2 regions of the Frankia sp. KB5 genome follow, and region 2 is predicted to be linked to the other one. Evidence: predicted binding sites of a transcription regulator. Region 2 holds the regulator's gene; the other holds the start of a gene.
The links. Region 2 encodes LexA, which represses DNA repair genes until DNA is damaged. Its sites were predicted from a motif close to CGAACNNNNGTTCG; they were not measured.
Positions count from the first base shown of each region.

Region 1: a site for LexA is predicted at 1,625-1,638, ahead of dnaB (replicative DNA helicase). Genes of this name have one in related genera too.

Region 1 is NZ_MRUJ01000198.1:1,337-5,534, forward strand. Features, by position in the region: gene KBI5_RS18120 (single-stranded DNA-binding protein) at 1-320, shown strand, start outside; gene rpsR (30S ribosomal protein S18) at 371-607, shown strand; gene rplI (50S ribosomal protein L9) at 617-1,063, shown strand; gene dnaB (replicative DNA helicase) at 1,674-3,032, shown strand; gene KBI5_RS18140 (antibiotic biosynthesis monooxygenase family protein) at 3,199-3,546, shown strand; gene KBI5_RS18145 (hypothetical protein) at 3,574-4,198, shown strand, end outside.
Region 2 is NZ_MRUJ01000107.1:15,225-19,422, reverse strand. Features, by position in the region: gene hflX (GTPase HflX) at 1-1,255, shown strand, start outside; gene lexA (transcriptional repressor LexA) at 1,321-2,091, opposite strand; gene KBI5_RS11990 (LysM peptidoglycan-binding domain-containing protein) at 2,396-2,794, shown strand; gene nrdR (transcriptional regulator NrdR) at 3,124-3,669, shown strand; gene KBI5_RS11980 (vitamin B12-dependent ribonucleotide reductase) at 3,994-4,198, shown strand, end outside.

The sequences.
Region 1 (4,198 bases), on a different contig from region 2:
CCGGCCGCCTCAAGCAGCGGTCGTTCGAGACCCGCGAGGGTGAGAAGCGCACCGTGATCGAGCTCGACGTCGACGAGATCGGTCCGAGCCTGCGCTACGCCACCGCCAAGGTCGTCAAGGCCGCGCGTGGCGGTGGTGGCGGCGGTTACGGGGGCGGAGGCGGCTACGGCGCGCCTGCCGGCGCGRCCCCCGGCGCACCTGCCGGTGTTCCCGCGGGCGTTCCGGCCGGCGGCGGCTACGGCGGCGGTAGTGGTGGAGCACCCATCGATGACCCCTGGTCGCAACCGGCCGGCGGCTACTCCGACGAGCCACCGTTTTGAGCGGCCGGTCGTCGTCCTCGCGAACGACACAACGAGGTAGGAGCACACCCATGGCCAAGGCGGCCGTGCGCAAGCCCAAGAAGAAGGTTTGCGTTTTCTGCAAGGACAAGGTCGACTACATCGACTTCAAGGACACTTCGCTGCTGCGCAAGTACATCTCCGACCGGGGTAAGATCCGGGCCCGTCGGGTGAGCGGTAACTGCAGCCAGCACCAGCGCGACGTGGCGACGGCGGTGAAGAACAGCCGCGAGATGGCGCTGCTGCCCTACACCGCCTCGGCCCGGTAGGGGGTGGCAATGAAGCTCATCCTGACCCAGGAGGTCCCCGGTCTCGGCAGTCCGGGTGACATCGTGGAGGTCGCGAACGGGTACGGGCGTAACTACCTCGTGCCCCGCCGGTACGCGATCCTCGCGACCAAGGGCGCGGAGCGTCAGGTCGAGCAGATCAAGCGGGCCCGGTCGGCCCGCGCGGTTCGCGATCTCGGGCACGCTCAGGAGATCGCCGGTCAYCTCGGTGGCCTCAAGGTCGAGCTGACCAGRCGGGCGGGCAAGGAAGGCCGCCTGTTCGGTTCCGTGACGGCGGCCGATGTGGTGGAGGCGGTGACCGCCGCGGGTGGCCCCGAGCTCGACCGGCGCCGCGTCGAGCTCACCACGCCGATCAAGTCCCTGGGCGCCTACACCGTCGCCGTGCATCTGCATCCCGAGGTGACCGCGACCGTGAAGCTCCAGGTCACGCAGGCCTGATCAGGTCTGACCAGGGCAGGGCGGGCCTGATCGCGGCCGGATGGGCCCGAGGTCAGGCGGGTCTGACGGGGTGGCATCCGCCGTTTCTCCCGCTGTACCGCCGCGCTCGCTGTACGGGCTCCCCTGGCCGACCGTCTCAGGTGGTCGGCCAGGGGAGTTCGTTGTGTGTGGGGCAAGGGGCGACGACCAGATCCGAAACTTTTTCTCATCCACAGGGCACTCGGGATGRAGGCGCCTGCCAGCTAGGTTTCGTCGAGGTTGTGGTCTCGGGTGTCCACAGGTTTCCGATTTCCGTCCCGATGTCCTCCCCAGGTTTCGGCCGGTTYCCCACAGCTTTTCCACAAGGGCCTGTGGATAACTTTTTGGTGGGTGTGCCCGCCGGTCCGTAAGGTCGGACCCTCCAGGCCGAGGAAGGTACTTCTAGCCTGATCGGGCCAGGCCTCCTTCGGTGACGCGGGCGGCGCCCGGCGAGAGGCTCACCGGGCGCCGCCCGTTCGGTCCCTGCTGGAAGCCCCGGCCGGTCGGGGGCGGAGCGGTCGTTGACAGCGGTTCCGATCTGTACGAACATACGTTCGAATACGGGTCTACGGGAGTCCCGGGAGGGTGCGTCGTGAGCGTCACCGAGATCTCGCGTGGTTCCGGTGGGAGTGCAGAGTTCGACCGGACTCCCCCGCACGACCTGCCCGCTGAGCAGAGTGTGCTCGGCGGCATGCTGCTGTCGAAAGACGCCATCGCCGACGTCGTCGAGGTCCTGCGGACGGGTGACTTTTACCGTCCCGCGCACGGCCTCGTGTACGAGGTCATCGGCGATCTCTACGGCCGGGGGGAGCCTGCGGACGTCATCAGCGTCGCCGCCGAGCTCAGCCYCCGAGATCTGCTCGAACGGGTGGGCGGTCCGGCCTACATGCACACCCTCATCTCGAGCGTGCCCACTGCGGCCAACGCCGGGTACTACGCCCGTATCGTCGCGGAGAAGGCGGTCCTGCGCCGCCTCGCGGAGGCCGGCACCCGCATCGTGCAGCTCGCCTACGGCGCGGCTCCGGACGTCAGCGACGTCGTCGACCGCGCCCAGGCGGCCGTGTACGAGGTGACCGAGCGCCGGACGAACGAGGACTACCTGCCGCTGGGGGAGCTGCTCAACCCGGCGTTGGAGGAGATCGAGTCCATCCAGGGGCACGACGGTTCGCTGACCGGGGTGCCCACCGGTTTCGTCGACCTCGACGAGCTGACCAACGGCCTGCACGGCGGCCAGCTGTGGATCGTCGCGGCCAGGCCGGCCGTGGGCAAGTCGACCCTCGGCCTGGACTTCGCCCGGGCGGCGTCGATCAAGAACGGGATGGCGTCGGTCATCTTTTCGCTGGAGATGAGCCGCATGGAGATCACCATGCGGCTGTTGTCCGCCGAGGCGCGGGTGTCCCTGCAGAACATCCGCACGGGCCGGCTCACCGACGACGACTGGGGTCGCCTGGCCCGCCGGATAGGCGAGGTCGCGGAGGCCCCGCTGTTCATCGACGACAGCCCGCACCTGACGATGATGGAGGTCCGGGCGAAGGCCCGGCGGTTGAAGCAGCGTAACGAGCTGCGTCTGGTGATCCTCGACTACCTGCAGCTGATGTCGTCGCCCAAGAAGGTGGAGAACCGTCAGCAGGAGGTCAGCGAGATCTCGCGGTCGCTGAAGCTGCTCGCCAAGGAGCTCGACMTTCCGGTGGTCGCCATCTCCCAGCTCAACCGCGCCTCCGAGCAGCGGGCCGACAAGCGTCCCCAGGTCTCCGACCTGCGCGAGTCCGGAAGCCTGGAGCAGGACGCCGACGCGGTGATCCTGCTGTACCGGGAGGACACGGTCGAGAAGGAGTCGGCGCGCGCCGGCGAGGCGGACCTCATCATCGCCAAGCACCGCAACGGGCCGACTGGCACCGTCACCGTCGCCTTCCAGGGTCATTACTCACGGTTCGTCGACATGGCGAACTGAATTCTCGGCCCGGGAGCGGGACGAGGCCCACGGGTGGAGAGCGCCAGCGGCCCGCCAGCGGCCCGGGTGGGTGCCCGGGTGTGTTTGGCGTGGTCATGGTTCATGTTGGCGGACCGCAGATCTCCCGATGCTGCCAGACTGGGCGGTATGAGTTTCAGGATCATCCATGGCGAGTGAGAGGCGGGACGGCGGGCGGCCCGCCGGGGCGGTCCTCGAAGTTGCCCGGTTCGACATCAAACCGGGCAGCGAGGACGATTTCGTCGCCGCGTATCACGGGGTGCGTGCGGAGCTCGTCGGCACGCCGGGCTGTCGTTCCGCGCGGATGACCCGCGGGGTCGAGTCACCGTCGAGTTTCGTGCTGCTCGTCGAGTGGGACAGCCTGGACGCCCATCTGACGAACTTCCGGGAGTCGGAGCGGTTTGTCCGCTGGCGTGCCGCCCTCGGCCCGTACTTCGACGGCACCCCGACGGTGGCGCACAGCGCAGACGTCCCCGCCGCTCCCGGCCCGGCCTGACCCTCGACGACCGCCGGACCTCTGATCATGGCAGCGTTCCTCGGGTACCTGTTTTTCGCGCCGCTTACGGCGCTCTTCTTCGGTTTCCTCATCTGGCTGGTGCCGGCGATCCTGCTCCGGAACACGGATGTGGTGAGCCGGCTGAACCTGCGGCCCTTCGCGTTCTTCGTCACCGGCTACGTCTTCAGCGGGCTGATGGCCCTCTACCTGCTGGTGCTGGACGCCGGCCACGACGTCGCGCCGGCGGCCGGCGCCGTCGCATCCCTGGCCCTCCTCTGGGCTGTTCGGCGGCAGTGGCGCCGGCATCGGCCACTGGGCACGCGGCAGGTGGCGAGCAGGCGACGTGGTGGCCCGGTCCAGCCGGTCCAGCAGGGTTACCCTGGCCCGCCGGTGCAGCCGGGTTACCCCGGCCCGCCGGTGCAGCCGGGTTATCCGCATCAGCCCGGCCACCCGTACCCCCCCATGCCGCAGGCCGGGCCGGTCGCGAGAGGTCCATCCGGGTATCCCGAGACCGCCGGATATTCGCTTACGCAGCCGGATCAGCCCCGCCCGGGCGGGGGAGGAGACGGTCCGGGCGGGGGAGGAGACGGTCCGGGCGGGGGAGAAGACGACCCGGCAGGCGGGGCGGGTGATCCCGGTCAGCCGGGGTATC
Region 2 (4,198 bases):
GCTGGAGCGTGTCGTCCTCATCGGCGTATGGACGTCGGGTTCCCCGCGGTCGGCCGAGAGCTCCATGGCGGAGCTCGCGGCGCTCGCCACGACCGCCGGTTCGGTGGTGCTCGACGCGCTCGTGCAGCGTCGCGACCGGCCGGATGCCGCGACTTACGTCGGTTCGGGCAAGGCCCGCGAGCTCGCCGAGGTCGTCGCGGCGACCGGCGCGGACACGGTGGTCTGCGATGGCGAGCTCACCCCGGGTCAGCTGCGGCAGCTGGAGGAGGTCGTCAAAGTAAAGGTCATCGACCGGACGGCCCTCATCCTGGACATCTTCGCCCAGCACGCGACCTCTCGCGAGGGCAAGGCCCAGGTCGAGCTCGCGCAGTTGCAGTACATGCTGCCCCGGCTGCGTGGGTGGGGTGAGTCGATGTCGCGGGCCGCGGCCAGTGGCGGCGGCCGGGCGCCCATCGGTACCCGTGGTCCCGGTGAGACGAAGATCGAGACCGATCGTCGGCGGCTGCGGGCCAGGATGGCGCGGTTGCGCCGCGAGCTCGCCGCGATGACGACCGTGCGGGAGACCAAGCGTTCCGCCCGGCGGCGGGGTGAGGTCCCCAGCGTGGCGATCGCCGGTTACACCAACGCCGGTAAGTCGTCGCTGCTCAACCGGCTGACCGGCGCGGGTGTCCTGGTCGAGGACGCGCTGTTCGCCACCCTTGATCCGACCGTGCGGCGGGCGACCCTGCCGGACGGCCGGGCCTTCACCCTGACCGACACCGTCGGATTCGTCCGGCATCTGCCGCATCAGATCGTCGAGGCGTTCCGCTCGACGCTGGAAGAGGTCGCCGATGCCGATCTCATCCTGCACGTTGTGGACGGATCATCGCCGGAGCCGGCCGCGCAGATCTCCGCCGTGCGCGAGGTTCTCAACGACATCGACGCGGGCGGCGTTCCCGAGCTGATCGTCGTCAACAAGGTGGACGCCGTGGAGCCGACGGTCGTCGCGGGGTTGCGCCAGCTCGCCCCGGACGCCGTGTTCGTCTCGGCACGCACGGGCGAGGGGCTGGCCGCGCTGGTCGACGCGCTCTGTGCCCGGGTGCCGCATCCCGACGTGGAGATGCGCGTGCTCGTGCCCTACACCCGGGGCGACTTGGTCTCCCGGGTGCACGCGAACGGCGAGGTGCTCACGATGGAGCACACCGAGACCGGTACCCGGCTGTCCGCCCGGGTTTCCTCGGGACTCGCGGCGGAGCTGCACGCCTACCGGGCCTGAGCCCAGGAGYGATCAGACGCGAGGCAACCCGGCCGGCCGCCCGCCGGGCGGCCGGCCGATCCACATCAAACCCTGCGGAGCACAGCCACGATCCGGCCGAGGATGGTCGCATCCTCACCGGGGATGTCGGCGAAGGCCGAGTTCTCCGGATGTAGCCAGATCTTGCCGTCCCGAACCCGCAGACGCTTGACCGTCGCCTCCCCGTCGATCATTGCGGCGACGATCTCCCCGTTGTCCGCGACCGGCTGCTGGCGGACGACCACCCAGTCACCGTCGCAGATCGCCGCGTTGATCATCGAGTCGCCGACGACCCGGAGCAGGAACAGAGTGCCCTCGCCGACGATCTCCCTGGGTAGCGGGAAGACGTCCTCGACCGCCTGCTCGGCCAGGATCGGGCCACCGGCGGCGATCCGGCCCAGCACCGGCACGTAGGCCGCGTCCGACTTGCTTCCTTCGGTGGTGCCCGGCGCCGCCTCACCGACGATGGGAATCGTGCCCGCCACCGTCGTCGCGCCCGCGCCCACATCCGCGCGTTGCCGGGGGTGCTCGACGGTCAGCACCTCCATCGCTCTCGGGCGGTTCGGGTCCCGCCGCAGGTAGCCCTTCTCCTCGAGCACCTTGAGCTGGTGAGCCACACTACTGGTGCTGGTGAGGCCGACCGCCTCACCGATCTCCCGCACGCTGGGCGGATATCCGCGCCGCTCCACCGCGGCCCGGATGACCTCCAGCACCCTGCGCTGCCGGGGGGTCAGGCCCGCGTCCGTGGGGCCTTCGGGAAAGGCTCGCACGTTGCCGCGGGTTCCGCCCCGGCGCGTACCCCTGCCTTGGCTAGTCATCGCTTACCGCTCTCCTCGTCGCGTTTTTCTTCCGCCGTGCGGCCACCGGCCGGCCGGCGACCGCACGGCGGACCGTCCCGCTCCGGAAGCGGTCACCCACCGACTCGCCGCCGTCCGTGACCGGGGGAAACCGCCCGGTTCACACCCGACCGACTCGACGGTAACCGGCGGGTCGCAGAATCTCAAACGTCTGTTCGAGCGTGTCCCTGGCGGTTTCCGGTTCCCGATGCGACAATCGACCACGCGTTCGATCGAACGAAGGTTCGATCTTCGGTGTTCGGTGTCGTCGGAACGGGAGGGTGCCGTGGGATCCGCACACAGGGCGCGGGTCGTCGACCTGTCGATGGCCAGGGACCGGGTGGGTCATCGGCCGCCGGGTCGCCCGCCCGCACCCCCGCCGGGTCGCCCGCCCGCACCCCCGCCGCTCCGGCTGACCCGGCGGGGTCGGGTGGTGGTGGTATCGATCGTCGTGGCGGTCGTCGTGGYGGTAGCAATCATGATCATGCCTGGGGTGTCGATTGCCGGGCCGGATACCGCGGAGGCGCCGCGGCACCATCTGGTCATGCCGGGGGAGACGCTGTGGGAGGTGGCAGTGGCGCTCGACGAGAGCGCCGACACCCGGGTCATGGTGGACCGGCTGATGCGGCTGAACCACCTGCGGTCACCACTGATCGCCCCGGGCCAGTCGTTACTCCTTCCCTGACGCCCGGCTTCCCGGGTCCACGAGTGTCTCGGCGCAGGGTTCTCGCGCACCGTCGTCTTTCGTCCACGTGCGGTGCCACGTGCGATGCGGACCACACGGACCATACGGGGGTGCTGTCCTCATCTCTGGGGCCGTGCGCTACCTTGGACACAACATCTGGTGCTTACCGGGGTGTAAGTCATCCACAGGTTGTTCCACAGGTCTTCCGCGGGGAGCTGGCGGTCCATCCACAAGGTGGTCTGTCCGGCGTGGATGCCGGGTCCTCAACGGTGTCCCTCATCCCCGGTCCGGGGCGGTCGGCTCCGGCGCGGGCGAAGGAGGCGTAGCGCGTGCGGTGCCCGTTCTGCCGGCATCCGGACAGTCGCGTCGTTGACAGTCGGGAGGCCGAGGAGGGTTCGGCGATCCGCCGCAGGCGGTCCTGCCTGTCCTGCGGTCGCCGGTTCACTACGATGGAGGAGGCGTCCCTTCAGGTTCGCAAGCGCAGTGGGGCGGCCGAGCCGTTCAGCCGGGCCAAGGTCATCGCCGGTGTCCGCAAGGCCTGCCAGGGCCGGCCGGTGCGGGATGATGATCTCGCGCTTCTGGCGCAGCGGGTAGAGGACGCCGTCCGCTCGTCGGGGTCGGCGGAGGTRCCCGCGGAGGCGATCGGCCGGGCGATCCTCGGTCCGCTCCGTGAGCTCGACGAGGTGGCTTATCTCCGCTTCGCCTCGGTGTACCTGGCCTTCGAGTCGTTGACTGACTTCGAGTCCGCGATCGCCGCGTTGCGCTCCGAGGCCGCCGGACCTCCCACCACGCGGGATGGACCAGCACGACCGGTCCCGCGTGGCGCCGTCGATGTCTCGCCGGTGATCGGCACCCAGCAGGTGCATAGCAGGTAGGGCCGGGACCGCTCGACCGAAAGCGTCATACATCGCCCTGGCTCGCCGTGCCGGCCCGGTCCCGCCGGCGACGGGTGACATCCCGCGTCGCGGCCGTGCGAGGACCGCGGACCTCCCGGACGGCACGCATGCGGCCCGGCTCGACCTGGCTGGTGCCGTTCGCCGTGCRTGTGTTTGCCGTGCGCGTGCTCGTCCCCGCGGGCACCGCCGTGCGTCGAGGTCCGGCCCCGCACCGTCCCGACGTCCACTGGCTGCGGCCTGGGGCGGGGATGCCCACAACACATTGTTGAAGGTTGAAGCTGACGAGTGAAGACGAGGAGCGTCATGACCGACAGCCGCGGCACGAAGCCGAGCAGGTCAGCGGCGAAAGCGAGTGGGTTGAAGATCCAGCGGTCACGTACCACCGCCGGCGTCCACCCGTACGACGAGGTCACCTGGGAGTCCCGGGACGTCGTCATGACCAACTGGCGGGACGGCTCGGTCAACTTCGAGCAGCGGGGAGTGGAATTCCCGCAGTTCTGGTCGGTGA